Regions from separate parts of the Lentzea sp. NPDC020367 genome, predicted to be linked through region 2. Evidence: riboswitches for the same ligand, from Rfam matches in the RefSeq annotation. Region 2 holds a riboswitch; each other region holds the start of a gene.
The links. Region 2 has a riboswitch for glycine ahead of gcvH (glycine cleavage system protein GcvH). Riboswitches for the same ligand answer to the same signal wherever they lie in the genome.
Positions count from the first base shown of each region.

Region 1: it holds a riboswitch for glycine, as region 2 does, so the genes downstream of both, gcvT (glycine cleavage system aminomethyltransferase GcvT) here and gcvH (glycine cleavage system protein GcvH) in region 2, are expected to answer to the same signal.
Region 3: it holds a riboswitch for glycine, as region 2 does, so the genes downstream of both, gcvP (aminomethyl-transferring glycine dehydrogenase) here and gcvH (glycine cleavage system protein GcvH) in region 2, are expected to answer to the same signal.

Region 1 covers NZ_JBIRVV010000003.1:124,612-134,525, forward strand. Annotated here, with positions in the region: gene ACH413_RS12890 (prolyl oligopeptidase family serine peptidase) at 1-1,255, opposite strand, end outside; gene ACH413_RS12895 (DUF1295 domain-containing protein) at 1,572-2,342, opposite strand; gene ACH413_RS12900 (cyclopropane-fatty-acyl-phospholipid synthase family protein) at 2,339-3,565, opposite strand; gene ACH413_RS12905 (hypothetical protein) at 3,720-4,397, shown strand; gene glyA (serine hydroxymethyltransferase) at 4,564-5,829, opposite strand; gene gcvT (glycine cleavage system aminomethyltransferase GcvT) at 5,843-6,937, opposite strand; glycine riboswitch at 7,034-7,125, opposite strand; glycine riboswitch at 7,126-7,216, opposite strand; gene ACH413_RS12920 (DUF3817 domain-containing protein) at 7,262-7,564, opposite strand; gene ACH413_RS12925 (hypothetical protein) at 7,579-7,947, opposite strand; gene ACH413_RS12930 (transcriptional regulator) at 8,120-8,611, opposite strand; gene ACH413_RS12935 (hypothetical protein) at 8,776-8,955, opposite strand; gene ACH413_RS12940 (CaiB/BaiF CoA-transferase family protein) at 9,292-9,914, opposite strand, start outside.
Region 2 covers NZ_JBIRVV010000019.1:87,297-97,210, reverse strand. Annotated here, with positions in the region: gene ACH413_RS42720 (helix-turn-helix domain-containing protein) at 1-35, shown strand, start outside; gene ACH413_RS42715 (hypothetical protein) at 40-633, shown strand; gene ACH413_RS42710 (hypothetical protein) at 673-1,302, shown strand; gene ACH413_RS42705 (L-serine ammonia-lyase) at 1,289-2,653, opposite strand; gene gcvH (glycine cleavage system protein GcvH) at 2,682-3,065, opposite strand; glycine riboswitch at 3,130-3,222, opposite strand; gene ald (alanine dehydrogenase) at 3,448-4,560, shown strand; gene ACH413_RS42690 (TetR/AcrR family transcriptional regulator) at 4,615-5,295, opposite strand; gene ACH413_RS42685 (MFS transporter) at 5,305-6,753, opposite strand; gene ACH413_RS42680 (hypothetical protein) at 7,113-7,295, shown strand; gene ACH413_RS42675 (hypothetical protein) at 7,295-7,732, shown strand; gene ACH413_RS42670 (ABC transporter ATP-binding protein) at 7,755-8,711, shown strand; gene ACH413_RS42665 (hypothetical protein) at 8,711-9,583, shown strand; gene ACH413_RS42660 (ABC transporter ATP-binding protein) at 9,610-9,914, shown strand, end outside.
Region 3 covers NZ_JBIRVV010000006.1:116,572-126,485, forward strand. Annotated here, with positions in the region: gene ACH413_RS25655 (ATP-binding protein) at 67-465, opposite strand; gene ACH413_RS25660 (ATP-binding protein) at 604-1,266, shown strand; gene ACH413_RS25665 (STAS domain-containing protein) at 1,263-1,622, opposite strand; gene ACH413_RS25670 (ANTAR domain-containing protein) at 1,776-2,444, opposite strand; gene ACH413_RS25675 (hypothetical protein) at 2,698-2,913, shown strand; gene ACH413_RS25680 (CDP-alcohol phosphatidyltransferase family protein) at 3,036-3,617, shown strand; gene gcvH (glycine cleavage system protein GcvH) at 3,660-4,043, shown strand; gene garA (glycogen accumulation regulator GarA) at 4,157-4,606, shown strand; gene ACH413_RS25695 (MerR family transcriptional regulator) at 4,640-5,197, shown strand; gene ACH413_RS25700 (bifunctional nuclease family protein) at 5,321-5,794, shown strand; gene ACH413_RS25705 (MerR family transcriptional regulator) at 6,100-6,666, shown strand; gene ACH413_RS25710 (Clp protease N-terminal domain-containing protein) at 6,754-7,725, shown strand; glycine riboswitch at 7,782-7,877, shown strand; glycine riboswitch at 7,881-7,987, shown strand; gene gcvP (aminomethyl-transferring glycine dehydrogenase) at 8,036-9,914, shown strand, end outside.

The sequences.
Region 1 (9,914 bases), on a different contig from region 2:
GGTCGCCGACGCGCACCCGTGCGCCGAAGGTGTCCAAAGTGGCCGAAACGAAGACAACCGTGTCACCGCCCCGAACCGCGGAGTGCACACCGTCCTCAGAGGACAGTTGCTCGACGGTCTCGCCGACGGAGTAGACGTGCACCTGCGTCGGGTCGTCCGCCGAGGCGGTGACCAGGATCGAGTCGTCGGCGATGTCGAGCACCCGGCGCACCTGGAGGCCGGAGGTCAGGACGTCGTCGCCCACTCGGAGCGCGTACTCGTCGCCCTCCTCCACGATCCGCACGAGGCGACCGTCCGGCGTCCAGGCCGGAGCGCCGTCGGTGACCTCGAGCCACGTCGGGTCGGTCTCGACCGCGAGCTCGGTGACGGCACCGGTGTCGGGGGCCAGCGTGTAGATCGTGCGGGTGCGCTGGTCACGGGTCTGCGTGGTGATCAGCGGGGCGCCGCCGGACGACCAGTGCACGTCGTTGAGGTAGTCGAAGTCGAGCAGGACCGGCACGAAGGTGCTGTCCAGCGACACGACGTGCAGCGACACGGCGGCGTTGGTCGTGCCGGCCGCCGGGTAGGCGATCTCGGTGGCCGCGGTGGCGGGGTTCGCCGGGTCGGCGATGTACCAGCGCTGCACCTCGGCGTTGTTCACGCGCGCGACGATGAGGCGGTCGCCGTTCGGCTCCCACCAGTAGCCGCGATAGCGCGACATCTCCTCGGCCGCGATGAACTCGGCCAGGCCGAACGTCACGTCCTCGCCGTCCGGCTCGGCGACGGCGTAGTCCTCGCCCGAGGACAGCTCGACCATCCGCAGGGTGCCGTGCGTGACGTACGCCACGCGCCGCCCCGTCGGGTCCACGCGCGGGTCGATGACGCCACCCCGCGTAGGCAGCTCACGGACGGCACCGTCCGTCAGGTCGGCCACGTACAGGCGACCGGACAGCGCGAACGAGGCCACCGAGGCGTCCCGGGAGAGGGCGTAGCCGACGATGCCCGCGCCGGACTCACGCGTGCGCTCGCGGCGTGCCTTCTCCTCGGCGGGCAGGTCCTCCGGATCGGACAGCAGCGTCGCCGGGTCGGCGAGCAGCCGTTCGACGCCGGTGGACGTGTTCAGCTCCCAGAGCCCGTTCGCACGGCTTGTGGCCGTGGCCGGGCGGAGGAAGAAGACACGTCCGCCGTCCGCCGACACCGCGAAGGTCCTCGGTGCGCCGACGGTGAACCGCTGGGTGCGCGCCTGTTGGCGCGGGAAGGAGATGTCGTTGCCCACCCGCCAACACTAACCCGCGCACGCGTACCGCACGGGTGCTGTGACGTGCACTGCCTGGCGCGATACAGACCGGGAGGGGGTTGCGAGCGCCACCGCTGGGCGTGCGCTGCGGGCCGGTGGCACGAGGTTGGTAGTGCGCACGCGACGCTCGGGCTCAGCGGCGCGCGACGCGGGCGCACAGCACGGACGAACGCCGCGCCCAGCCTGCCGACCGGTCACGAGACCGCGACACAACCCGAGGCAAGGCACGAACGAGCCGCCGAACCGCGGGCTCCGCAGGCGCAAGCGCGCGACCGCGGAGCCCGCGAAAACGCGCCTAGCCCACCTTGCTCTTGGGAGGCAACGGAACGAAGCCGCTGGTGCGCCGCACGTACTCGGCGTAACCGGGACGGCGCGACACGATGTCCTTCTCCAGCAACGGTTTGCCGGTGCCCTTGGCCAGGAGCAGCGTCATGATCACCGGGCCGATGATCGTGAGCGCGGCGAGCCACGAATGCAGTGCGAACAGGTAGAGGCCCCACCACACGACAGCGTCACCGAAGTAGTTCGGATGCCTTGTGTAGCGCCACAATCCGCGGTCCATCACGGCGCCCTTGTTAGCCGGGTCCGCACGGAACCGGGAGAGCTGCCAGTCACCCACGGCCTCGAAGACGAAGCCGACCAACCACACGCCAGTGCCCAGCCAATCTAGCACTCCGAAAGGGGCCGAAAGGTGCTGTGCGGCCTGGATCGGCAGCGAGACGATCCACATCAGCACGGCCTGGGTCAGGTAGACGCGGTACATCCGCAGGCGCGGGTTTCCCTTGGCACGCCTCAAGATGTCCTGGTAACGCGGGTCCTCGTCCTTGCCCCGGTTGCGCGAGTGGATGTGCACGCCCAGGCGTACGCCCCACACCACGGTGAGGAGGGCGACCACCCACTGCCGAGTTGGTTCGCCCTCCGCGAACAGGAGCGTGATCACCGCGATCACGGCGAACCCGGGGCCCCACACGGAGTCGATCAGGTCGTAGCGCTTGCGGGAGTCCGCGTACAGGAACAGGCCGCTGAGCAGCAGCAGAACGGCCAGGAAGCTGATCAGGAAGCTCATCGGGCCACCAGCTCACGACGGACGCGCGGCATGCCGCTGCGGCCGTTCTCGCTCCTGCGCACCGCCAGGATCTGGTCCACGCCCATCCGGCCCTCCTCGAACGTCAGCGCGCCGCCCGCGAGGTACAGCCGCCAGACCCGCGCCTGTCCTTCACCGACCAGCGCGACGACCTCGTCCCACCGCTCTTCGAGAGTCTCCGCCCACGCCCGCACGGTCCAAACGTAGTGCTCGCGCAACGCGTGCACATCTCGGATCTCCAGGCCGGCTCCCTCGAGGAAGCCGGTGGTCGCGCTGACCGGGCGCATGTGCATGTCCGGCGCGACGTACGACTCGATGAACGCCCCGCCGCCGGGCGCGTTGTGGCCGCGCGACATCTGCTGCAGCAGCAGGCGTCCCTCCGGCTTGAGCAACCGGTGCAGCGTCGCGGCGTACTCGGGGTAGTTGCTCTCGCCGACGTGCTCGCCCATCTCGATCGTGGAGATCGCGTCGAACGGTTCGCCGCTCACCTCGCGGTAGTCCTGCAACCGCACCTCGACGCGACCGGTCAGTCCCTCGGCCTCGATTCGACCAAGGATGTGTGCGCGTTGCTGCGCGGAGATCGTCACGCCGGTCGCGTGCACGCCGTAGTGCTTCGCGGCGTGGATGATCATCGAACCCCACCCGCAGCCGACGTCGAGCAGGCGCATGCCCGGCCGCAGGTCGAGCTTGCGGCACACGAGGTCCAGCTTGTTGTGCTGCGCCTGCGCGACCGACTCGTCCTCGGACGTGAAGTACGCGCACGAGTAGGCCATGCTCGGATCGAGCACGAGCTGGTAGAAGTCGTTGCTCAGATCGTAGTGATGCGAAATGGCATCGCGGTCACGGCTCTTCGTGTGCAGCGCGCCCCGCAGCCGTGCCTCCTCCTTCGGCGCATCCGGATTGCGTCCCAGCACTTTCAGTTGCAATGCGAGTTTCGCGACCTCCGAAAGACGCGGCCGCCGGGTCACTCCCCGCCGGACGAGCCCCCAGATCTGCGAGAGACCGGTCGCGAGATCACCCTCCACATCGAGCTCCCCGCTCACGTACGCGCGCGCGAGCCCCAGCTCGTTCGGACTCCACACGAGCCTCCGCAACGCGTCGCGGGACCGGATCACGAGCACCGTGCCGTCCTGCGGCCCGGCCACACTTCCGTCCCAGGCTCGAAATCCGATTGGCAACGGCGCACCCAGCACCCGTTCGGCCATTCCCGCCAGCTGACCTGCGACGACCACCCTGCACCTCCTGCATGACCTGACTCCCCCCGACGTTCGAGACAGGACGAGGTTCGGTTCGTTTCTGAACCGAGACGCAACCCCGCCCGTATGGCCTCGATAGAGCGAACGGATGGACGAGGAGGACATGAGTGTGATCCGACGTAACCGCATTGCCATCGGGCTCGCCGCGGGACTGGCAGTTGTGCTGGGTCTGGGTGTCTGGAGCGCCACTGGCAGTGGCACGAACTCCAAGCCGGTGGCACAAACCGAAACCGATCTGGGCGTCCTCGGTGACTACGGCGACGTGGGTCAGCCCCCGGTACTCCAGGAGCCCGCGCAGGCCCCCGAAGCCCCAGTTCAGCAGCAGGCCCCGGAAGTTCCGGCCGCGCAGCCCCCGGCTGCACAGCCCCCCGCAGCAGCCCCCGTCAGCACGTTGAGGCTGGTCGGCAAGAGCGTGGACAAGATGGGTCAGGTCGTCCAGGACGGCGACGGCCGCACCCTTTACCGCTTCGACAAGGACGTCCCGAAGCCGGAAGGCAAGTCCAACTGCAACGACCAGTGCGCCGTGACGTGGCCGCCGCTGTTCGCGGACACGATCCCGCAGCTGGAAGGCGTCGACTCCAAGCTGGTCTCGCTGATCACCCGCGCTGACGGCAAGAAGCAGGTCGCCATCGACGGCTGGGGTCTCTACACGTACTCGAAGGACCCGGCGCCGGGCAAGTGGGCCGGCCAGGGCATCGGCGGCACGTGGTTCGTGATCCAGCCCAACGGCAAGCGCAACGTCGAGTGCCTCCCGCCTGGTGTGACGGCTCCGGCTGCGTAACCCCACAGCATCCCGTTAGGACGGTCCATCTGAGACACACATCACCCTGACACGGTGAAACCCCGGCCCTGGGGAAGGGGCCGGGGTTCCCGTCGTTTCGCTCCAGGGTCACGAAAGCCGAAGGGGCGCCACCGGATCTCCGGTGGCGCCCCTTCGGTTTCTCAGCTCAGAGCGTGGAGTACAGCGGGTGCTTCGCCGCCAGCACCTCGACGCGCGCACGCAGTTCGTCGATCGCCGCGCCCGGCTTCAGTGCCTCCGCGATCACGTCGGCGACCTCGGTGAAGTCCACCTCGCCGAACCCGCGGGTGGCCAGCGCGGGCGTACCGATCCGCAGACCGGACGTCACCATCGGCGGACGCGGGTCGTTCGGAACGGCGTTGCGGTTGACCGTGATGCCGATCTGGTGCAGCACGTCCTCGGCCTGCTTGCCGTCGAGCTCGGAGTTGACCAGGTCGACGAGGACCAGGTGCACGTCGGTGCCCCCGGTCAGCACCTTCACGCCGGCCGCGGCGACGTCCGCCTGCGACAGACGCTCGGCCAGGATCCGCGAACCCTCCAGCGTGCGACGCTGACGGTCGGCGAACTCCGGCGAGGCGGCGTGCTTGAACGCCACGGCCTTCGCCGCGATGACGTGCTCCAGCGGACCGCCCTGCTGGCCGGGGAACACCGCCGAGTTGATCTTCTTCGCGATGTCGGCGTCGTTCGACAGGATCACGCCACCACGGGGACCGCCGAGGGTCTTGTGCGTCGTGGTCGTCGTGACGTGCGCGTGCGGCACGGGCGACGGGTGCAGGTCGGCGGCGACGAGGCCGGCGAAGTGCGCCATGTCGACCATCAGGTAGGCCTCGACCGAGTCCGCGATGCGGCGGAACTCGGCGAAGTCCAGCTGGCGCGGGTAGGCGGACCAGCCGGCCACGATCAGCTTCGGGCGGTGCTCGGTCGCCAGGCGCTCGACCTCGGCCATGTCGACGCGGCCGTCGGAGTCCGCGACGTGGTACGGCACGACGTTGTAGAGCTTGCCGGAGAAGTTGATGCGCATGCCGTGCGTCAGGTGGCCGCCGTGCGCGAGGTCCAGGCCCAGGATCGTGTCGCCGGGCTGGAGCAGCGCGAACATCGCGGCCGCGTTGGCCTGCGCGCCCGAGTGCGGCTGGACGTTCGCGAAGCCCGCGCCGAAGAGCGACTTGATGCGCTCGATGGCGAGCCGCTCGACGACGTCCACGTGCTCGCAGCCGCCGTAGTAGCGGCGGCCGGGGTACCCCTCGGCGTACTTGTTCGTGAGGACGGAGCCCTGGGCCTGCAACACCGACACGGGCGTGAAGTTCTCCGAGGCGATCATCTCGAGAGTGCCCTGCTGGCGCGCCAACTCGGCCGCAACGGCTTCGGCGACCTCGGGGTCGTACTCCGCGAGGGAAGCGTTGAACTGGTCGGACATCTGGAGAATCTCCCTACTTGGCGCGCTTGTAGAACGGAAGTGCGACGACCTCGACCGGCTGCTTCTTGCCGCGGACGTCGACCAGCAGTGGGGTGCCGGGCTCGGCACTGGCCCGTGACACGTAGGCCATGGCGACGGAGTAGCCGAGGGTCGGGGACAGCGCGCCCGACGTCACCTCGCCCACGACCTCGTCGCCGTTGAGCACCGCGTAACCGTGGCGCGGGGCACGGCGTTCGGGCGTCTTCAGTCCGACCAGGACCGAGTCCACCCCGGACTCGGCGACCTTGGCCAGCGCGTCGCGGCCCACGAAGTCGCCGGGCTTGTCGAGCTTCACGACACGGCCCAGGTTCGCGTTGTACGGCGTCAGCGACGTCGTGAGCTCGTTGCCGTACAAGGGCATTCCGGCTTCGAGGCGCAACGTGTCGCGGCAGCCGAGACCGCACGGCTTGAGCTCGTGCGCCTCGCCCGCGGACAGCAGCGCGGCCCAGACGGCCGGCGCGTCGGCGGGTGCGACGAAGAGCTCGAAGCCCTCCTCGCCCGTGTAACCCGTGCGCGCGAGCAACGCGTCGACTCCGGCCACGGTGGAAGGGTACGAGGCGTAGTACTTGACTGACGCCAGGTCCGTCTCGGTCAGGCCGGAGAGGATCTCAACGGACTTCGGGCCCTGGATCGCGATCAACGCGTAGTCGGTCGACTTGTCGGTGACGACGGTGTCGAACCCGGCTGCGCGCTCGACCAGGGCCTCAGCCACGACGGCGGCGTTGGAGGCGTTCGCGACGACCATGAACTCCTGGTCGCCCAGGCGGTACACGATCAGGTCGTCGAGCACGCCGCCGTCGGCCTGGGTGATCATCGTGTAGCGGGCCTTGCCGACGGCCAGCGCGGAGATGTGCCCGACCAGCGCGTAGTCGAGGGCCTCGCCCGCCTGCGGTCCGGTCAGGACGATCTCACCCATGTGCGTGAGGTCGAACAGGCCAGCGGTGGTGCGCACGGCGTGGTGCTCGGCGAGTTCGGACGAGTAGCGCAGCGGCATCCGCCAGCCCGCGAAGTCGGTGAACATCGCGCCGAGCTGCTCGTGCTCGGCGTTCAGAGGCGTGAGGCGGGACATCAGAACGCTCCTCCAGGGTGCGCCGAAGAGCCGGACGCGGCCGGCTGAGGCATCAGAAGAATGACACGATCCATCGGAGACTCCTCACTAGAGCGAGCCTCCCCCTCTGTCATGAGCCTGAGAGCTTCACCACCGAAGTGGCTTGCACCGTGGGCGAGGCTGCCGAGCAGCCTGCTTTCCAGAGTTGCCTTCGTCGCGCGGTACCTGTGCCTGAGAGATTCCGGGGAGGGATTGCTCCTTCGGCGCCCCTGCTGGAGGGGTCTCTTCCGCGCGACATCGACGGCCGTGTTCAGTTGGTAGCCCCAGACGCTAGCAGGCCAAACGTCACAGCGGCACGCCCTGCGCCGTCTTCTCGACCACCTTGCGCTCCGCCCAGAAGGACAGGAACGGGACCGTGCCGGCGAGCAGCACCAGCAGGGTGCCCTTGATCGACCAGCGCAGCTTCAGCGCCAGGTCGACGGAAATCACCAGGTAGATGGCGTAGAGGAAGCCGTGGATCGGGCCGACGACCTTCATCGCGCCGCCCATGTCCGCGGCGTACTTGAGCACCATGGCCACGACCAGGAGCAGCAGGAAGACTCCGACCACGTAAGCCATGACCCTGAACCGGGTCAACGCACCCTTCATCTGCCCGCCTTCGCTCAACGACCGTCCCGCGCGTTGAGGTTCGCGAGCATGCGGTTGTAGGCCGCGAGCTCCGCGTCTTCTTCGTCGTCGAACTGCTCGACAGGCGCGGGTTTGACGGCGACAACGGTAGCCATCGGCTCCAGAGCAGGCGCAACCGGATCCTCGTCACGGCGCTGACGTGCCAGCCGACGGAACCGCCACACCATGAAGAGAGGGAAGAGGCCGAAGAGCGGCCACTGGAGCACGTACCCGAGGTTCTGGAACGTGCCGCTGGCGGACTCGAAGCGCTGCCACTGCCACCAGGCGAGTCCGCAACAGGCGACCAGCGCCGCCAGACAGGCGAACGCGATCAGCACACGTTGGGGAGTAAGGAGGCCGCGCACGACCTCCACACTACTTGGGTGGGTCTCCGGAAGGAGACCGCCCCGTGGGGTGTGAGGGCCTCGGCCCTCAGCGGAAAAACGGCGAACGAACGTTGGCGAGCGCGCCCCGCACGAGCGCGCGTGCCCGTTCAACGAATGGATACAGGGCTGCCGCCTCCGACAGCCCGGTCCACTACGCCACGCCGTCCCGGCGCTGCCTCTGCAGACGAGCAACGCACCAGGCCGCGGCGGAGCCACGACGAAGGTGCTGGAGAACCGTCATCGGTCCCAGGCGCCTCCCGAGATCGGCAGGAGACAGGCCGGCCGCGCGGTAGTCGAGCGCGCGCTGGTCCAACGGGCTGATGCCCGCGTCCCACCACTGCTCGGCCTCGGCGACGTCGCCCACCAGCTGCCAGTAGCTCGCCGCGGCGGCGAGCAGTGCCTCGGGTGCCTCCGGCGCCCGCTTGCGCATCGCGGCCACGTAGGCCGGATCCGCCGAGTCGACCTTGACCAAGCCACGCGACCCACTCCTGCCTCCCCGCTGCACGGGGATGCCTGGCGCCGAGGGGGGAGCCTCCGCGAGCCACGCGTTCTTGATCCGGTTCACCTCCTGCATCTCTGCGTCATCAGACCGTTCAGCCGCCCACTGCTGCAACAGCTCGTGGACCCCGGAGTCCTCGACCATATGTGCCTCCTCGTCGGTCGGGGATCGGCCATTGCAGCGGAAGGTATTCGGTAGGTCTGACAATCGCCAGACCCTGAATCCCCAGAACACCCGTTACCAGTGCGTGATTGGCCTCATTCCACCCATCCGGCTCAACGCAGACGGCCGAAGATCACCCAACGTCACTAGCTGAGCGGGGTGGCCGTGCCGAAGAGGCTCCTGATGAAGGTGATGATCGACTCCGCGCCCTGACGCAGCCAGCCGAGAACCTGCTGCACCGCCGAGGCGGACTGCTCGGGCTGGGTGATCAGGAGGAACAGCACCAGCGCGACGCCCGCCAGCACTAGCACCTTCTTGAGGTTCACAGGTACCTCTCCGTCCGTGTGGTTCACCGGTCAGGCGGCGGACCGCCCGTGTCACCCGTCATGGTCCCTCATTCACCCTTGCGATGAACAACGACCACGCCCAACTCGTCCCAGGATCTACCTGGGACGCACGCCTGCGTGACGGCCAATGTCACCCGAATGGCGGCTAAAGAGGGGCCTCAACAGCGCCGATGTCCTGGGCACGAGGTGAACACGGACTCCCTCGCATCCCACAGCTTGGAAGAGAGACTGTTGCACCGGGGCTCACCCGGATGCCGAACTCACCCCATCACGCACCGTCACGCCTTCGTGGCGCTATTAATGCGCGTCCGAGCATTATCCAATTACTCCAGACCGCCGCAGTTCCATAATTCGATCGGCCGCCACACCCATGTCGGCAAGCACTTCCCCGGTGTTCGTTCCGGGCGAAACAGGAGCCGTGGGAACCGCCGCGGGAGTGCGGTCGAACCGGGGCGCCGGAGCCGGGTGCGGCGAGCCCGACACGTCCACGAAAGTGTCGCGGGCTGCGTTGTACGGGTGATGCGCCGCCTCGGCAGGAGTCAGCACCGGAGCCAGGCACGCGTCCGTGTCCCGCGCCAGGTCAGCCCACTCGTCCCGCGGCCGGGTCTTCACCGCCGCCGCGATGCGCTCCCGCAGCTCAGGCCAGTTCGCCGGATCGTTGCGCGAGGGCGCGTCCTCCAGGCCCAGCACGCGCACCAGGTCGGCGTAGAACTTCTCCTCCAGCGCGCCGATGGCCACGTACCGCCCGTCGGCGGCCTCGTAGACGTCGTAGAACGGCACTCCACCGTCGAGCATGTTCTCGCCACGCCCGCCCGACCACATGCCCGCGGACCGCATCCCGTGCAGGAACGTCGTCAGCAGCGCCGCCCCGTCGACCATCGCGGTGTCCACGACCTGGCCGCGTCCGGAGCGCTCCCGTTCATACAGTGCGGCGAGCA
Region 2 (9,914 bases):
TGCTGGCCGCGCAGGCCGTGTACGACGCCCGCTGAGCACGTGAAGGGCTGCGGACTCTGCTGGACCTCGGCCGAGCTCGAGCTGCTCGACGGCGATCCCGCGCTGGTGCCCGACACCGTCGTGTGGCAGTTCGCCTGGGAGGTCGAGGACCACTTCGAGCCGGACGAGTACGAGCTCGCCTGGCGACGGCTCGCTCCCAGGGTGCTCGATCTGCTGGAACGGGACCCGGACAGCCGGCTCACCCAGGGTCTGACGTGGGCCAACCTGCCCGCCTGGCCGGAAGCCGAACGCATCGCGCTGCGCTCGAGACTCACCGAGATCATCGTCCGCGCGTCGGACAGCGCTGACCTGGACGAACTGGTCCAGGCCGCCGCGCAGATGGACGAGGACCTGACGCCGTGGCTGCCCGTCGTCGACGGTCTCCCGGACGCCGCCGTCGCGGAGCTCGCTCACAAGTGGTCGTACGACTTCCTGAGCGGCGGCGACCCGTGCGACGGGGGCTGGTTGCGCTGGGACGAACCGGCTGCGCCGATCCGGAGCTGGCTGCTCACCCCAGCGCTGCGCGACCGTCTGTCCGGAATGGACAACGAGGTCGCGCAGTACGCGGTGATGCAGATCGACGCGCTTGCCTGACGCTCTATTTCGCTTGCCGCAGCTGCTTAGGCTGAGTGCGTGAAGTGTTGTGGACGCGTCCTGACCGAGGCAGATCTGACGCTGCTCGACGGGGATCCCGAACTGGTTTCGGACGACCTCCTGCTGAACTTCGTCTGGCACCCTCCCGGCTGCTTCGACGAGGACGAGTACGAGGCCGCCTGGCGGCGGCTCGCGTACCGGGTGGTCCAGGTGATGGAGGACGATCCGCACGCCTCGCTCGCCGAGGGACTGGCGTTGGCGAGACCCTTCACCTGGCCGGAGAACGAGCGGGCGGCCCTGCGCGCGCAGCTGACCGGCGCCATCCGGCGTGCTGCCGGGGACGACGAGCGCTGGCCCGCGCTGGACGCGTTGTTCCAGACCGCCGCGCTTCTGGACGAGAGCCTGACCCCGTGGCTGCGCCTGGTCGACACGTTCCCCGACGAGGTGGTCGTGCACCTCGTCAGGGAGTGGACGTCCGCCGTTCAGTGCACCACCAAGGGCGACTACGGCAGCCTGCTCGTCTGGCAGAACCCCACGCCCGGTGAGGAGATGCGGGAGTGGCTGTTCCGCCCCGCCCTGCGCGACCGTCTGTCCGGAGTGGACAGCGAGGCCGCGCAGGACGCGTTCCTGCACGTCGACTGGTTCGCGGAGGAGTTCAGCACTCGATGACGTTCACGGCGAGTCCGCCGCGAGCCGTCTCCTTGTACTTCACCGACATGTCCTTGCCGGTGTCCCGCATAGTCTTGATGACCTTGTCCAACGACACGAAGTGCGAACCGTCACCGCGCAAAGCCATGCGCACAGCCGTGATGGCCTTGATGGACGCGACGGCGTTGCGTTCGATGCACGGAATCTGCACCAGACCGCCGATCGGGTCGCACGTCAGGCCGAGGTTGTGCTCCATGGCGATCTCGGCGGCGTTCTCGACCTGCTCGGGGGTGCCGCCGAGCACCTCGGCGAGGCCACCGGCGGCCATCGAGCAGGCCGAGCCGACCTCGCCCTGGCAGCCGACCTCGGCGCCGGAGATCGACGCGTTCTCCTTGAACAGCACCCCGATCGCGCCTGCCGTCAGCAGGAACCGGACCACGCCGTCGTCGGAGGCTCCCGGCACGAACTTCGTGTAGTAGTGCAGGACCGCCGGGACGATGCCGGCCGCGCCGTTGGTCGGCGCGGTGACCACACGGCCGCCTGCCGCGTTCTCCTCGTTGACGGCCAGCGCGAAGAGGGTCACCCAGTCCATGACCCGCAACGGGTCGGTGACGAAGTGCTCCTTCTCCAGCGTCTTGCGCATCTCGGCGGCACGGCGGCGGACCTTCAGGCCGCCGGGCAGGACGCCGTGCTCGTTGCAGCCGCGTTCGACGCACTCCTGCATGACGTGCCAGATGTGCAGAAGTCCTTGGCGGACCTCGGCTTCGGTGCGCCACGACAGCTCGTTGGCCATCATGATCTCGCTGATCGACAGGCCGGTCTCGCGGCACCGCGCGAGGAGCTCGTCGCCGGTCAGGAACGGGTGGGCCAACGGCGTCGAGTCCGGCTTGATCCGGTCGGTGCCCGATGCGTTCTCGTCGACGACGAACCCGCCGCCGATCGAGTAGTAGACGGCGTGCTCGACCGACTTGCCGTCCGCGAACGCCTCGAAGCTCATCCCGTTGGGGTGCAACGGGAGTGACTTGCGGCGGTGCATGACGAGGTCGCGGTCGTGCACGAAGTCGATCTCGTGCGCGCCGCCGAGCTTGAGCCGTTTGCTGGAGACGATCTCCTCGACGCGGTGGGCCGCGGCCGTGGGGTCGACTTCTTCCGGATGATTGCCTTCCAGGCCCAGGAACACGGCCTTGGGGCTGCCGTGGCCGTGGCCGGTCGCACCGAGCGAGCCGAACAGCTCGACGTGCACGCGGTCCACTTCGGACACGCTCGCGCCGAGCTTCTCGACGAACATCGCGGCCGCGCGCATCGGTCCGACCGTGTGTGAACTGGACGGTCCGATGCCGACGGAGAACAGGTCGAAAACGCTGATCGCCACTGATCAGTCCCTCGTGGTGGTGGAGCGGTCAGTCAGACTTGGTGAGTTCGGCGTACTTGGCCGCCGTGAGGAGGTTCTCGGCCGACTCGACGCGGACCTTGAACAACCAGCCGGCGCCGTACGGGTCGCTGTTCACGATCGCCGGGTCGTCCACGACAGCGCTGTTGACCTCGATCACCTCACCGGTGACGGGCGAGAACAGGTCGCTGACGGACTTGGTGGACTCCAGCTCGCCGCAGACCGCGTTGGTGACGACCTTGGCACCGACCTCTGGCAACTGGACGAAGACGATGTCGCCGAGCGCGTCAGCGGCGTACTCGGTGATTCCGCAGGTCAGCGGGTCCTGAGTGCCCGGCGTCCAGTCGACCCACTCGTGCTCGGCGGTGTAGAGCAGGTTCTCGGGGAACTCCACGGCGACGACTCCTCTGGCTGTGACGGGTCAGGAAACTTGCGCCCCCTCCGCCGTGCAGAGTTGCCTACCCCGAGCGGTCTTGCTGCCTGAGAGTGTGCGGGAGCTTGCCCCTTCGGCGCCCCGACCGGTTCGTCGAGGTCTCTCCCACTCGGGTTCTGACGCTTGCGCGCCGCGGCCGGTGTTCAGTTCTCGGCGCGAACGCTATGTGCGGCCCCCGCCGAGTGTCAACGCGGGACGGTCGAGCGGAACGCGAACGAGGCTCAGGTCGCTCTGTCCTAGATGAACAACCAGAGGGTTACCGGATAGTGCGATCCGCACAGTGACATGACCTTCCGACTGGCCCACATTATGAGATGTCGGCCCACCGAACGGAGGAGTCATCGTGCGGATCGCAGTTCCTCGCGAGATCAAGAACCACGAGTACCGCGTCGCTCTCACGCCTGCCGGTGCGCACGAACTGACCAGTCGCGGCCACGACGTGTACGTCGAGCAGGGCGCCGGTCTCGGTTCCGCGATCACCGACGAGGAGTACCTCGCCGCGGGCGCCAAGATCCTCCCGACCGCCGACGACGTGTGGGCGGAAGGTGACCTGGTTCTCAAGGTCAAGGAGCCGATCGCCGAGGAGTACCCCCGTCTCCGCGCCGGCCAGACCCTCTTCACGTACCTGCACCTCGCCGCCGACAAGCCGCTGACCGAGGCGCTGCTGGCGTCCGGCACCACGGCCATCGCCTACGAGACCGTGCAGCTCCCGAACCGCTCGCTGCCGCTGCTCGCCCCGATGTCCGAGGTCGCGGGCCGGCTGGCCCCGCAGGTCGGTGCGTTCGCGCTGATGAAGCCCTCCGGCGGCCGTGGCGTGCTGCCCGGCGGCGTCCCCGGTGTCGCCCCGGCCCGCGTGGTCGTCATCGGCGGTGGCGTGGCCGGCGTCAACGCCGCCACCATCGCCGTCGGCATGGGCGCGGACGTGCAGATCCTCGACACCAACGTCGACCGCCTGCGCCAGATCGACGCCCAGTTCCAGGGCCGCCTGCGCACGCTCGCCTCGAACTCGTTCGCCATCGAGCAGGCCGTCCGCGAGGCCGACCTGGTCATCGGCGCCGTGCTCGTCCCCGGTGCCGCTGCCCCGAAGCTCGTGTCGAACGCGCTCGTCGCCGACATGAAGCCGGGTTCGGTGCTCGTCGACATCGCCATCGACCAGGGCGGTTGCTTCGAGGACTCCCGCGCCACCACGCACGCCGACCCGACCTACGAGGTCCACAACTCGGTGTTCTACTGCGTGGCGAACATGCCGGGCGCCGTCCCGCGCACCTCGACCTACGCGCTGACCAACGTGACGCTGCCGTACGCGGTCGCGCTGGCCGACAAGGGCTGGGAGAAGGCGCTCAAGGACGACCGTTCGCTCGCCCTGGGCCTGAACGTCCACGCCGGCCTGCTGACCAACGGCCCGGTGGCCGAGGCGACCGGCCTCGCGCACACGCCGCTGGAGACCGTCGTCTAAAGCCAACTGAATGAATGAGGCCCCCGCACGCGTCAATCGCTGCGGGGGTTTCGCCTATCTGAGGGCGGCGACGCGCGCCTTGATGCCGTCGATCACGCAGTCCAGGCCGAACTCGAACTGCCCCTCCAGCGACCACACCGCCGGGTTGTCCAGCATCTCGACGTAGCGGGGGTGCTTCTCGCGGTACAGGTCGGCGATCTTGCCCAGGTCCGGCGGCGGCTTGTCCATCCTGCCCCGCCCGGCGAAGTTCACCTCGGCGATCGCGAACCCCATGACGTAGCTCGACACCGTGGACGCCGACAGCGCCGCCTCGGCCATCGACAGACCGGCCGCCCGCATGGGTTCGAGCAACGAGTCCGCCATCGCCACGGAGTTCGGGCCGATCGTGGTGTGCTCCCCGATGGCACGCACCCACCACGGGTGCTTCTGCGCGAGATGACGCAGCGTGTGCATCATCCCGCGCAGCGCGGGCTCCCACTCGGCGTCGGGTTCCGGCAGGTCGAACTCGCCGTAGATCTCGTCCAGGCAGAGCTCGATCAACGCGTCCTTCGTCGGCACGTGCCAGTACAGCGACATCGGCGCCGCGCCGAGCTGCGCGGCGAGGTTGCGCATGGACAGCTTCTGCATGCCGTGCTCGTCCAGCAGCTCCAGTGCCTTGCGGACGATCGCCTCACGGCTCAGACCGAGGGGCTGCCCGCTGCCGGGCCTGGGCTTGCTGAACCAGACGCTCTCCACAAGGCGATCCTAGGCACGCCGCAGCAGCACGCTGGCCACAACACCTCCCAGGAACACGGCGATCGCACCGATCACGAGGCTCACGCTCATGCCGTTGGAGAACGCCTCGCGCACGACCGTGATGTCCGCACCGCTGTGCAAGGCCTCACTCAGTGATCGCCCTGGAACGCCGTCCGGCAACGAGGCCACGAACCTTGCCGACAGCAACGCACCGAGCACCGCGATGCCGAACGAGGAACCCAGTTCCGTCAGCGTGCCGGACAGCCCGGACGCGATGCCGGCGCGTTCCGGCGGGATCGAGCCCATCAGCGCGTTGACCGCGACCGGTTGGGACACACCGACACCCACGCCGATGAGGATCAGCCCGGCCAGCGTCGGCGGGTAGGTCGTGCCGATCGACAGCAACGCCACGCCGCCCGCGACGATCGTCATGCCGAGCAGCATCGCCCTGCCCGCGCCGAGCTTCATCACAAGCTGTCCCAACGTGTTGCTGGTGACGAGCAACGCGATCGCCATCGGCGCCACACGCACGCCGGCCTCCAGCGGGCTGTAGCCGAGCACGCCCTGAAGGTGTTGCGTCAGCAGGAAGAGCGAGCCCGCCATGCCGAACGCCGCCAGCACTCCGGACGCCACCGCGCCGGTGAAACGGCGGTTCCGGAAGAACCCGAGGTCGAGCATCGGATCGGCGGTGTGCCGTTCCCACAACGCGAATCCGGTCATGGTGATGAGCCCGATCGCCACCGGAACGCCGAACTCGGCCGAGCCGAACCCGTGCTCCGGCACCTCGATCACCGCGTAGACGACCGACACCATGCCGATGATCGACAGGATCGAGCCGAGCACGTCCGGTTTGCGCACGGTCGGGTCCTTGGACTCCGGCACGAGCAGCGCGACGGCCGCGATCGCGAGGATCGCCACCGGCACGTTGATCAGGAACACCGAGCCCCACCAGAAGTGCTTGATCAGCGCGCCACCGATCACCGGCCCCGCCGCGAAGCCGAGACTCGTGACGGCGGCCCAGATGCCGATGGCCTTGGGGCGTTCCTTGTCGTCGAACAACTGCATCAACACGGCGAGCGTGCCGGGCATCAACACAGCGGCGCCGATCCCCATGAAGCCGCGGGCCGCGATCAACGCCTCGGACGAGCCCGCGTAGGCGGCGACCGCGCTACCGGTGCCGAACAGCGCCAGGCCCACCAGAAGCGCGCGCTTGCGGCCGAACCGGTCGCTCAGCGATCCGGTCGTGAGCAGCAGGCCCGCCAGCGCCAGCGAGTAGGCGTTGATCATCCACTGGATGTCCGCGGTGCTCGCGTCCAATCCCGTCGAGATGGACGGGATCGCCACGTTGAGCACGGTGTTGTCCAGCACCACGACCATCACGGACAGACAGAGCACGCCGAGCACGGCCCAGCGTTGGGGGTGCGGGTGCACCCCGACCTTCTCGGTCGTCGAAGTCATCGTTCCTCCCCCTTACGGTGTACGAGGAACTTACAGCGTACGAGAGGGCGGGGCGCAACGAATTTCGCGCAGAGGGTGCGCGAAGTACCTGCCAGGAAAGAAGGGGGAGAAATTAAAGGGCGGCCGCGCTCAACCAGCCTGGGGGTCACTGGGAGCGGGGCCGCCGTCACCAAATATAGCGGGCCTTGGCACACCGCGCCCAGCACCCCCACCGAAACGCGACCCAAAAGTTTCCCCGAGTGGACCACTGGCCGCGTCGTGCCCGTCCAGCAAACGAGTGAATTCGGTGTTTCCCTGTGCGGCGAGCAGGGGGTTCGGCCGATGAAGACGGAGTCGGGTGTCCCTCGAAGGGAGATTCCATGGCTGAACCACAGGGATGGATCCACTGCCACGACCCGTTCGGTCGGGACAGGTCGATGACCGTTCTGGTGGAGAACGACCGGGTTCTGCTGGTCACGCCTCCTGGCGAGACCGCTGTGATGTCCGCCACTCAGACGCGTCGGCTGGGCTCTTTGCTCGACCAGGCCACGGCGAAGATGTGATGGACGAGACCCTCCGCGACGCGGTGCTGCAACGCCTGGCACTGCTGGACAAAGTCGCAGAGCACGGAGAAGCGGAGGCGCTGGTTCCGTTGGCCCGTGCGGAGATCCACCGCCTGGCGGACGGCTGGCGGCTGTTGCTGACCGTGCACCAGCCCGACGAGGACGGCCGCTGCAAGGCCTGTCCCGGCTGGCTGCGCCGGCGTCGGTGGCCGTGCCAGATCTGGAACATGGCGCACCAGCACCTGATCGGCGAGGGCCTGCCTCACCGCGAGCGGCGCCGGCCGTTGCGCAACCCTTTCACTCGATCAGGTGTCATTGAACTGCCGGAGGAGACTCCGGCCGAGATGACCACCGAACTGCCGATCTTCCGCGACGATCCGTCGGTCGTGCACCGCGCGCCCGTCGTGTCTCGGCCCAAGCACGCCTTGCCGGACTGACGTTTCAGGCAGGATGGGCCGCATGCATGACGGCAGCGGCCTCATCGCGGTCCAGAACCTCTCCAAGCAGTTCGGTTCAGTGACCGCGGTGCAGAACCTGAGCTTCACCGTGTCCCCCGGCAGCGTGACGGGCTTCCTCGGCCCGAACGGCGCCGGCAAGACGACGACCCTGCGAATGTTGCTGGGTCTCGTCAAGCCGACGAGCGGCACGGCGACGATCAACGGACGACCGTTCCACCAACTCGGCCGGCCCGGCCGCGTGGTGGGCGCGGTGCTGGAGGCGCAGGGGTTCCACCCCGCCCGCTCCGCCCGCAACCACCTGCGCGTGTACGCGGCGGCCATCGGCGTGCCGGACGCGCAGGCCGACCAGGTCCTCGGCCTGGTCGGCCTGGGCACCGCCTCCGACCGCAAGGTGGGCGGGTTCTCGCTCGGCATGAAGCAGAGACTGGCGCTGGCCACGGCGTTGCTCGGCGATCCGCAGGTGCTCGTGCTGGACGAACCGGCGAACGGGCTCGACCCCGAGGGCATCGCGTGGCTGCGGACGTTCCTGCAGTCGTACGCGCGCATGGGTCGCACGGTGCTGATCTCCAGCCACCTGCTGGCGGAGGTCGAGCAGACCGTCGACCAGGTCGTGATCATTTCGCGCGGGCAGACCATGTTCTACGGGCCGCTGGACCAGTTGCGGCAGTCGCAGCAACGGCGCGTTCTCGTGCAGCCGTCGGACATCAACGCGCTCGCGAACGCTCTCCGCGCCGAAGGCGTGCAGGTGATCGAGCAGTTGCCGGACGGCAGGCTCGCGGTGTCCGGTGTGGACTCCAAGTACGTGGCGGACTGCGCGTTGAAGGCCGGTGTGTCGATCTACGGCATCCAGGAGGAGCAGGTCGACCTGGAGCGGTTGTTCTTCCAGCTCACCAGTGGCCAGTACGCCGGGCACGCGCCGGCGCCGTATCAGCAGCAACAGCAGGGTGGTTGGGCCTGATGGGCAACCTCGTACAGGCGGAGCTCCGCAAGACGACGACGACCGGCCTGTGGTGGGGTCTGCTGATCCCCACCGCGGTGCTGGCGCTCGGCTGGGGACTCGCGACCGGTCTGCTGGGACAGTTCTTCGTGGACTTCGCGTCGTCGAGCGATGTGGACGAGGTGTCCGACTTCCTCGGGGTCACGCCGGACCAGTGGAAGATCTCGCTGTTCGGCATGGCGCGGGCGATCAACATCTCCACGATCTTCCCGATGATCTTCGGCGCGATGGCGATCTCGGGTGAGATCAACCGCCGGACGATCACGACGACGTTCCTGACCGCGCCGTCGCGGATGCACTCGATGCTGGCGAAGATGCTGGTCTACGTGCTGTGGGGCGCGATCTACGGCCTCGCGATCATGCTGTTCCTCGGCATCGGCGTGGTGCTCACCAGCGAGTCGGGGCAGCTGCCGGACGCCGGTGGCTGGGCGATGCTGACGCTGGTCTGCGTGCTGTCGTCGATCCTGATGACGATGTTCGGCGTCGGCGTGGGCGCGCTCATCCCGAACGTCGCGGGGACGATCGTGTTGCTGCTGCTGTACTTCCTGGTGATCGAGAACGTGCTGCACTTCGTGCTCGCGTACCTGGAGGTGCCGGCCGTCATCGGCTTCCTGCCGAACGGGTCGATCAACGGGCTCACCGGGTCGGTCTCGGTCGACCTGTTCCTGTCGTCGGCGGGCGTGGTGCCACCGGAGATCGAGGACGTGCTGCGCGCGATCGCCGGTGCCGGCGGAGCGCTCGACTGGTGGTGGTCGGGCCTCGTGTTCCTCGCCTGGTCCGGGATCGTCTTCGCGGGCGGCTGGGCCGTCACGCAGTCCAAGGACATCACCTGACCTGCGGTTTCTGACGTCACACTTTTATGTCGGACCCCGAACGTACTGTGGGTCCCGTGACAAAGGGCTGGATCCGCCGACTGACCGCAGCGTGCTGGCAGCACCCCCGCCTGGTGGTGCTGTCGGTGGTCGCCGCGGTCGTCGGCGTGGGTCTGCAGGCGGCGGGGCCGTTGCTGCTCAAGACCGCGATCGACGACTCGACGGTGGGCCGCACCGATCGGCTGTGGCCGCTCATGGTGGCGCTGATCGTTCTCGAGGTGCTCACGTTCGGGTCGGCGTTCCTGCGGCGCTATCTGGGCGGGCGGCTGGCGCTGGGCGTGCAGCACGACCT
Region 3 (9,914 bases), on a different contig from region 2:
TGGTCTCCTCCGGTGTGGACTCCTGCGGCGCGGTCTCCGCCGTCTTGGTGGCCTCTTCCGCCCCGGTCACGCATCCACCGCCCCTGCCGTGGACTTCACGAGGTCGATGTGAACCACGAACCCTTCGGTCTCCTCGACCGCGGTCTGCACCGAGTCGACGAGCGCGGTGAGCACCCGCCAGCCGAAGCTGGCCTCGTCCGGGCCGGCCGCGGACTTCGCGGACACCTTCGCGGAGACGTGCACGGCACCCTTGTCGTCCACCGCGAAGTGGCAGCTGAGCACCGCGTCCTGGGCCGCCAGGGTGATCAGCGTCGAGCACGTCTCGTCCACGGCGAGCTTCAGGTCCTCGATCGAGTCGAGGTCGAAGTCCTGGCGCATCGCGATGTCCGCCGCGACCGCACGCACGATGGACAGCTGCGTGGGATCCGCGGCCATCCGAAGCTCGACGCCTGACAATTGAGTCACAGCCACCTCGTAGTCCGTTCTGCTGAAGGCGGGTACGTCAACGCCGTACCCGAATCGATCTCATTTCACACGTGTAGTAGTGCCGTGGCCTGGGAAATCACCTGGCAGAAGCAACCAACACGAGGGAGCGCTGTGCTTGTGCACGAGGACTTCCTTGCCCTCAGATTCCCGGCGGACCCGCACGAGGTGGCGCCTGTGCGGCACCAGCTTCGCGAATGGCTGCGGGGCAGCGGCTTCGGTGAGGACGAGGCCGGCGACCTCGTTCTCGCGGTCAGTGAAGCGGTCAACAACTCCGTGGAACACGCCTACCCCGGCCTGGCGGGCGGCACCATCGAGGTGCGTGCCCGCGTCGACGCGGACGGCTCGGCTCGCGTCGACATCGCCGACCACGGCCAGTGGCGCGTACCGCCTCCCGCGCTGACCACGCGGGGCCGGGGACTTCTGCTCATGCGGGAGAGCGTGGACGAGGTCGAGATCGACCGCAGGGCGAGCGGCACGACCGTGCGCCTGCGTCGAGCCCGTTCGCCCGCACTGCCCGTGGCCCGGGCCGCGCCTGAATGCGACGTCCAGGTCCACGAGACCTCCTCCGGCGTAGTAGCGGTCGTGCGCGGAAACGTGCCGGCCGAGGCAGGCCCGTCGTTGCGCCGCACGCTGACCACGGCGGCACGAGGTGGAACCGTGCCGCTGACCGTCGACCTCAGCGGGCTCGGCGTCGAGAAGAGCGGAGTGGAACAGGCTCTCCACGACGTCGCCGAGGCACTCACGGCCGCGGGCAACCGTCTCACCGTGAAGATGCGTTAGCCGAGGGCGGAGTCGACGGAGTCGTGCAGGCTGAAGACCTCGCCCAGCCCGGTCGCCTCCAACGGGCGCGTCACCGCCCGTGCGGTCGCCACCACCTTGAGAGCGGCGTTCTCCCGCTGGGCCAGCCGGGCGGCCTCCACGAGCACCGCCAGACCGGCGGAGCCGAGGAACGTCACGCCCGTCATGTCCACCACGAAGGTGCCGCCGTCGGCGATGCCGTTGACCAGGGCGTCGCGCAGCGTGGGCGCGGACACCATGTCGACCTCGCCGGACACGGCGAGGACCGTGGCACCGGGCGCCGGCTGCCTCACCGACAGCGCGATGGTCTGCTCCGCACGCGGGTCCTGCACAGTCACCGATGTACTCCCTCTCGCGATAAACAGATACAAGGGAGCCGCCATTGCAGCGGCTCCTGTGCGGCTGCTGGCTCAACCGCTGCGGGCACCACCGTACGGGAGTGACCGCTCGACAGGACAGATCGAGATGTCCATACCCAGACAATGGTCGGTTCAAACACGCAGCGCCTCCCAGAGTCTTCGCGCCACCTCGAACGCGGCGGCGGGCGGCTCGACGACCTCCTCCGCGCTGTCCTCCAGCGTTCCGCCCACGACCAGCACCAACGCGGTGGCCACGTCCCGCAGCTTCACGTTGGCGTGCTGGCTCGCCCGCACCAGCAGTTCGAACGCCTCACCGGGCGCGCTCGGCCGCGCTCCCATCACCAGGCCCTTCGCCTGCTCGATGTAGCGGCGGTGCTGGACCATCCGGACCATCTGGTCGGCGCGCATCACCTCGCCCGCGCAGAACTCCACCACCGCCGCCGCGGTCGCGATGAGCGGTTCGATCTCCTCGATGGCCTTCAGATCCGCGACCTGGGGCGCGTGCGAGAGGTACACGGTGAGCACCACCGGCCCGCTGTCCCCCCAGCTGCCCGGCACCGCGACCACGTCCACGCCGCCGACCTTCCCGGACACCTGCCGCTCGTCGCGCGAGGCCTCGACGAGCGGTCCCGCGCCGCTGCTCAGCTGCTCGGCGTCGAGCTCCACGGCCACCCCGAGGGCCCTCAGCAGTTTGCCGTCCGGCCACACGCTCAGGCCCACGCCTTCGCAGCCGTCGAGCTGCGAGCACAGGTGGTCCATCACCCGCGAAATGAGTTCCGCACCGAATTTCACCTGGTTCACGCGCTGAGATTAGGCCCGGCCGATGAACTGGACGAGCCGTGCGGTCATCGTCGTACGACGAACGGTTGCGCAGGCAAGGACCCGCTCTTCCGCTGCGCTTCGGGCCCGAACAGCTCGGCGCGCGGTTCGATCCAGTTAACGCTTAGGACCCAAACAGGACACGTGTTCTGAACCACAGTCCGACAGAATTCGTTTCCAGGGATAACGCCGGAGCCCCGGTGCGCGACATCCCTGATGTCACGGAGGGACTGAAATGAGAACCGCCATGGAAACCCAGCCGATGCAGGACGCAGACTGCGATTCCGCGCTGCCGACCACGCCTTGCAGCGTGGTGTGGAGCCGGGGTCACGCCTACGTGCTCGAGGGTTTCCGCGCTCGCTGGGTGGGCCGCGACGACCGGGGCCGCCCGCACGCCATCACCGGGGCCGAGATGCAGCGCCGAGGATGGACGTTCACCCGGACAGCCTGAGATTTACCCGCACGAAACGAACACAGTGAGATCGAACATCGGGCACCACCCGCAACCAGTCGCACCGCGTGCCGTGACGCCATCCGGCAGCCCTTGCGCAGTCACTCGTTTAGAGTGCGGGTGTGCGTGATCCGGCTGATCGCCTGCTGACGATTCCGAACCTGCTCAGCGTGTTGCGGCTGGCCGGTGTTCCGCTCTTCCTCTACCTGTTGCTGGGACCCCGCGAAGACGGCTGGGCGATCCTCGTCCTCGTCTTCGCGGGCTTCTCCGACTGGCTCGATGGCAAGCTCGCGCGCTGGCTCAACCAGATGAGCAACCTCGGCGCGCTGCTCGATCCCGCCGCCGACCGCCTCTACGTGTTCTGCACGCTGCTGGCGTTCGTCATCAGGGACATCGTTCCGCTCTGGGTCGCCCTCGTGCTCGTGGGGCGAGAGATCGTCGTCGGCATCTGCCTGCTGATCCTGCGGCAACGGGGCTGGGGCCCGTTCGAGGTGACGTACCTGGGCAAGGCCGCGACCTTCAACCTGCTGTACGCCTTCCCCCTGCTGCTGCTCGCGCAGGGCGACTCGGCGTGGGCGCAGGCCGCCCAGCCGGTCGCCTACGCGTTCACGGTGTGGGGCGGGGCGCTCTACCTGTGGTCGGCGCTGCTGTACGTCTACCAGTTCTTCCTGGCCCTGCGGGGCACACCTCGCACGGTCGCGTGAAAAGATCACCCCATACAGGTTCAGCACGAGGAGCGCAGTCAGTTGATTCCCGAGGAGCTTCGTTACACCGAGGAGCACGAGTGGATCGCCGCCAGCGGCGAGAACACAGTGCGCGTCGGCATCACCGACTACGCCCAGGAACAGCTCGGTGACGTCGTCTTCGTCCAGCTGCCCGAGGTCGGCCACACCGTGGCGGCCGGCGACACGTTCGGCGAGGTCGAGTCCACCAAGAGCGTGTCCGACCTCTACTCGCCGCTCGACGGCGAGGTCGTCGCCATCAACGACGCGTTGGTCCAGACGCCGGACTCCGTCAACACCGATCCGTACGGCGAGGGCTGGATGGTCGAGATCAGGCTGAACGACCCCGAGGCGCTGGAAGGCCTGCTGGACGCGGAGGCGTACAAGGCCTTGGTGGAGAAGGAGTGACGTCGATCTTTCGCCGGATCTTCGGCCGGAAGGGGAGCCGCGCTGAAGGCGGTGACCCCAACGCGATAGGTTTTACCGGAAGTGACGGATCCAGCAGCAGGAGGAGAGCTCAGGTGAGCACGAACGACGGCCCAGGCGTTCCGCCGGAGCAGTCCCCGGAGCGGACCTCCGTCTTCCGGGCGGACTTCCTCCAGGAGATGGAAGGCACCCCCGCCCCGGAGCCGGCTGTTGCCGGTGTTGACGCCCTTCCCGCCGGTTCCGCGCTGCTCGTGGTGAAGCGCGGCCCGAACGCCGGTTCCCGGTTCTTGCTGGACCGTGACACGACGAGTGCGGGGCGCCACCCCGACAGCGACATCTTCCTGGACGACGTGACGGTTTCGCGCCGGCACGCCGAGTTCCGCCGGGAGAGCGGTGAGTTCGTCGTCATCGACGTGGGCAGCCTCAACGGCACCTACGTCAACCGTGAGCCGGTCGACCAGGCCGTCCTCGCGAACGGCGACGAGGTTCAGATCGGCAAGTTCCGTCTCGTCTTCCTGACGGGTCCTGGCTCCGCGGGAGCCTGACGCGTGACGGCCGGGCGGCCACAACGCGGGGTCTTGAGCATCGGAGCTGTGCTCGCACAGCTTCGTCCCGAGTTCCCCGACGTCACCATCTCCAAGATCCGCTTCCTGGAAGCGGAGGGGTTGGTCCGCCCGGCACGCACCGCCTCCGGCTACCGCCAGTTCGCCGTGGCGGACGTCGAGAGGTTGCGGTTCGTGCTGTCCGCACAACGGGACAGGTACCTGCCGCTCAAAGTGATCCGCGAGCAGCTCGACTCCGTCCCCGAGGACGCCACGTCGCTGTCGCGGATCGATCTGCTGTCCCAGACCGGTTTCACCGCCGAGCAACTGTCCCAGCTGGAACGCGACGGTCTGCTGCGCCCCGGCCCCGGCGGCCGGTTCACCACCGAGGACATCACCGCGCTCCGCACGATCCGGACGATGACCGGGCTCGGCGTCGAGCGCGAACACCTGCGCGCGGTTCGCGCGGCAGCGGACCACGAGGTGGTCGTGCTGAAGTCCTTCTCAGATCCCGAGACGGTTCGGGAATTGGCTGACCTGTTCACCTCGTTGCACACGTTGTTGGTGAGAGCGGGCTTGCGGCAATCATCTTGATCACTTTCTGCCCGCAACAATTGAGCACACGGCCCGCTTGGCGGGTAGCGTCGAACGCATACGCCGGGGGATGCTCGGAGCGAACCGGGTACTCCCCAACGAGTCAGAGGGAGGCGAGACCCGATGAGTGAGATGCGCGTCGTGGGCGTCCGGGTGGAGCTGCCCCAGAACCAGCCGATCCTCCTGCTCCGTGAAACCGAGGGTGAGCGGTACCTGCCGATCTGGATCGGCTCCGTGGAGGCCACGGCGATCGCACTCGAACAACAGGGTGTCCGTCCTGCCCGTCCGCTCACGCACGACCTCCTCAAGGACGTCATCGGAGCACTGGGACGCAACCTCGAGCAGGTGCGGATCACCGACCTGCAGGAGGGCACCTTCTTCGCCGAGCTCGTGTTCGACGGCGACGTGCGGGTGTCCGCGCGGCCGTCCGACTCGGTGGCGCTGGCGTTGCGCGTCGGCGTGCCCATCCACGCCGAGGAGTCCGTCCTGGCCGAGGCGGGCCTCATCATCCCGGACGAGCAGGAGGACGAGGTGGAGAAGTTCCGCGAGTTCCTCGACTCCGTGTCCCCTGAAGACTTCAGAGGCGCGGACACCTGAGTTTTCAAGGGTGTCGCACTCCGTCTCGTATGGACCGTGAGTCAGTTCGTTTGGATGTCCCTCGATCGGACTACTTACGGTCGTTTTAATCGCTAAACGATCACTAAACGTCACCTGAACGTCCCGTTTCGGGTGACGGCATGACTCTCCACTTGAGGTTGAGGGTCGCCTCTCCCCGCGCGTCGCGTTGACCTGCCCTCGGACCGGTCCTACCGTCGAACTCGAGTGGACGTCGCTGGTTCGCGCGAGCTGACGTAGCGGCTTGACGGTCATGAGTTTCGTGGCCGTTCCGAGGGGAGGCAGGCGTGGTCGAGGAAGCGCCCTTGAGGGCCGAATCCGGGCTGCAGGGTGAACTGTTCCCGGACTCCTCGCTGCCGGACGAGCTCGTCGGTTACCGAGGACCCGCGGCGTGTCAGATCGCGGGGATCACGTACCGGCAGCTCGACTACTGGGCAAGGACCGGGCTGGTCGCGCCGACGATAAGGATGGCGCACGGCTCCGGGAGCCAGAGGCTGTACTCCTTCAAGGACATCCTGGTGCTCAAGGTCGTGAAGCGGCTGCTGGACACCGGTGTCTCCCTGCAGAACATCAGGGTCGCGGTCGACCACCTGCGGCGCCGCGGCGTGCAGGACCTGGCGCGCATCACGCTGTTCTCCGACGGCACCACCGTCTACGAGTGCACCTCGCCGGAAGAGGTCGTCGATCTGCTGCAGGGCGGTCAGGGCGTGTTCGGCATCGCGGTCAGCGGTGCGATGCGCGAGATCTCCGGCACGATCCACGAGTTCCCGGCCGAACGTGCGGACGGCGTCGAGATCGCCCCGATGACCGAGGACGAGCTGACCCGCCGGCGTCGCGAGCGCGCCACCGGCTGACCGGTTTGGGAAACGTGGCCGACTGGCGCCGTGGGATGGCCGGTCGGCGGCAGCGACCAGACCGCATCGGTCCCTAGCGTTCCCCGCATGACGATCACCCCCTCCTACCAGGTCGTGAAGGTGCTGGAAGCGGCGGCGCAGCGCGCGCTTCGGCTGGAGTTCGGCTTCCTCGGCACCGAGAACCTGCTGATCTCGCTGATCGACACCATCGGACCCGGCCGCAAGCTCGGCGTGAAGTCGCTGCGGGCCCAGGCGATGGCGCGGGGGGCCGAGCACTGGGCCGACGACGACGGTGGCGTCGTTCCCGAGGCTCATCCGGACGTCACGGCGTTGCTGAACGTCGCCTGCGACCGCCTGGTCATCGAGACCGTGCCGCCCGTCAGCCGTGCGCTGGAGGAGTGTCTGCTCGCGGCGGCCGCCCGGGCCGGCGACGGCGTGCTGACCACGACCCACCTCTCCCTCGCGTTGCTGGAGCAGGGTTCCGGACGTGCCGCCGACCTGTTCGTGCTGCGCGGAGTGGACGTCGACGCGATGGCCGCCGCTGTGCGGGCGGATGCCGCGCGAACCCACGCGGAGGTCGAGGAAGCGCCCGCCGTGCGGTTGCTGCGCAAGGCGGGAGCGTTGGAGGGTGAGTCCGGCGGCGGGTACGTGCGCTGGCTGGTGCGGTGGGTCGCGCGCGGCCAGGGGCTGGGCGGGCCGGTGCTGACCGTCGTGCGCAACGAGGCCGGACGGCTGGCCGTGGCCGCGAGGCGAGAAGTGTCGTCTCGCGACCTGGTGGAGGCGGTGCTGGCGGTCGACCGCCAGTTGACGGTGGCAGGCAGGAGGCTGAAGCCGGAGTTCGAGTCGGGCGGGGCGGCGGCGTTGCGCGAGGCGGGGATCGACCTGGCCGCGTTGCCCGTCAGCGGCGGCAAGGTGGAGCGTGCGATGGAACGGGCGAAGCTCGTCGCCGCCCGGCGCGGAGACGCGGTCGTGGGCACCGCGCACCTGCTCGTGGCGCTGCGCGACGACCCGGCGGACCCCGTTGCGGAGGTGCTCGCCGGTCTTGGCACTGAGATGTAGGTCGCGTCCCTGGGGACTAGCGGGGCTGCCTGCGGGTATTCTTCTCGGGTAGTCGCTGAACTCAGGCGGGAGAGACCGGGTTTCGAGCCCGGCGCCGAAGGAGCAAGTCCCTCCCCGGGAACCTCTCAGGCATCCAGGACCGCCGAGCGAGACGCCTCTGGAAAGTGGATCACCAGGATTTTTCTGGGGATCCCGCCGACGGTGAAAGCCCATCCTTACCGGTGGGTGAACCTCTCAGGCGCCCTTCGGGGTACGGACAGAGCGGGGAGGGCACCAGGACACGTGTGCCCGCAGCCCCCGGAGGCGTTTGATGACGCAGGACCGCATTCCGCTCGCAGCTCTCGAGCACGGCACCCCGTTCGCCGACCGCCACGTCGGTCCGCGCCCCGCCGAACTCGCGCGCATCCTCGACGTCATCGGCGTCGGGTCGCTCGAGGAGCTGGCGCAGCACGCGGTGCCTTCGTCGATCCACGAGCGCGATCTCGTGCTGGACCTGCCCGACCCGGCCACCGAGACCGAGGCGCTGGCCGAACTGCGTGAGCTCGCCTCGCGGAACCGCCCGATGACGCAGATGATCGGCCTCGGCTACTACGACACCGTGACGCCGGGCGTGATCCTGCGCAACGTGCTCGAGTCGCCCGCCTGGTACACCGCGTACACGCCGTACCAGCCGGAGATCTCGCAGGGCCGTCTCGAGGCGCTGCTGAACTTCCAGACCATGGTCGGCGACCTGACCGGCCTGCCGACCGCGAACGCGTCCATGCTGGACGAGTCGACCGCCGCCGCCGAGGCGATGACGCTGGTGCGCCGCGCGGGCAAGTCCAAGTCGAACAAGTTCGTCATCGACGCCGACACGCTGCCGCAGACGCTGGCCGTCATCGAGACGCGCGCCGAGCCGCTGGGCATCGAGATCGTCGTCGCCGACCTGTCGCAGGGCATCGAGGGCCTGGGCCTCGGCGGCGACTTCTACGGCGTACTGCTGTCCTACCCCGGCGCCTCCGGTGTCGTGCGCGACCAGGCCGCGTTGATCGAGGAGATCCACGCCGCCGGTGCGCAGGCCGTCGTCGTCGCCGACCTGCTGGCGCTGACGCTGCTGCGCGCGCCGGGCGAGATCGGCGCGGACGTCGTCGTCGGCACCACGCAGCGCTTCGGCGTGCCCATCGGCTTCGGTGGCCCGCACGCCGGCTACATGGCCGTCCGGTCCGGCCTGGAGCGTCAGCTGCCCGGCCGTCTGGTCGGTGTCTCCGTCGACTCCGACGGCTCGCTGGCCTACCGCCTCGCGCTGCAGACGCGTGAGCAGCACATCCGCCGTGAGAAGGCCACGTCGAACATCTGCACCGCGCAGGTTCTTCTGGCCGTGATCGCGTCCATGTACGCCGTCTACCACGGTCCCGAGGGCCTGCGGTCGATCGCGACCCGCGTGCACCGCCTGGCCACCGTGCTCGCCACGGGCCTGTGCGAGGCCGGTCTCGACGTCGTGCACGGCGAGTTCTTCGACACCGTCCAGGTCCGCGTCGAGGGCCAGGCCGCCGCTGTCGTCGAGAAGGCGCGTGAGGCCGGCATCAACCTCCGCAAGGTCGACGACGACGTCGTGGCAATCGCTTGCGACGAGAAGACCACGCGCGCGCACATCGTCGCCGTGTGGAACGCCTTCGGTGTCACCGGGTCCGATGTGGACGCGATCGACGCCGACACCGCCGACGGCATCCCGGGCGACCTGCGCCGCACCTCGGACTACCTGACGCACCCGGTCTTCCACGCGCACCGCTCCGAGACCGCGCTGCTGCGCTACCTGCGCGCGCTGTCCGACAAGGACGTCGCGCTGGACCGCAGCATGATCCCGCTGGGCTCGTGCACGATGAAGCTGAACGCCACCGCGGAGATGGAGTCCATCACGTGGCCGGAGTTCTCGACGCTGCACCCGTTCGCGCCCGCCGAGGACGCCGCCGGTCTGCTGAAGATCGTGTCCGACCTGGAGGAGTGGCTCGCCGAGGTCACCGGCTACGACGCGGTGTCGTTGCAGCCCAACGCCGGTTCGCAGGGTGAGTTCGCCGGTCTGCTGGCGATCCGCGCCTACCACCGCGCCAACGGCAACGCCGACCGCGACGTCTGCCTGATCCCGTCGTCCGCGCACGGCACCAACGCCGCGTCCGCCGTCATGGCCGGCATGCGCGTCGTCGTCGTGAAGT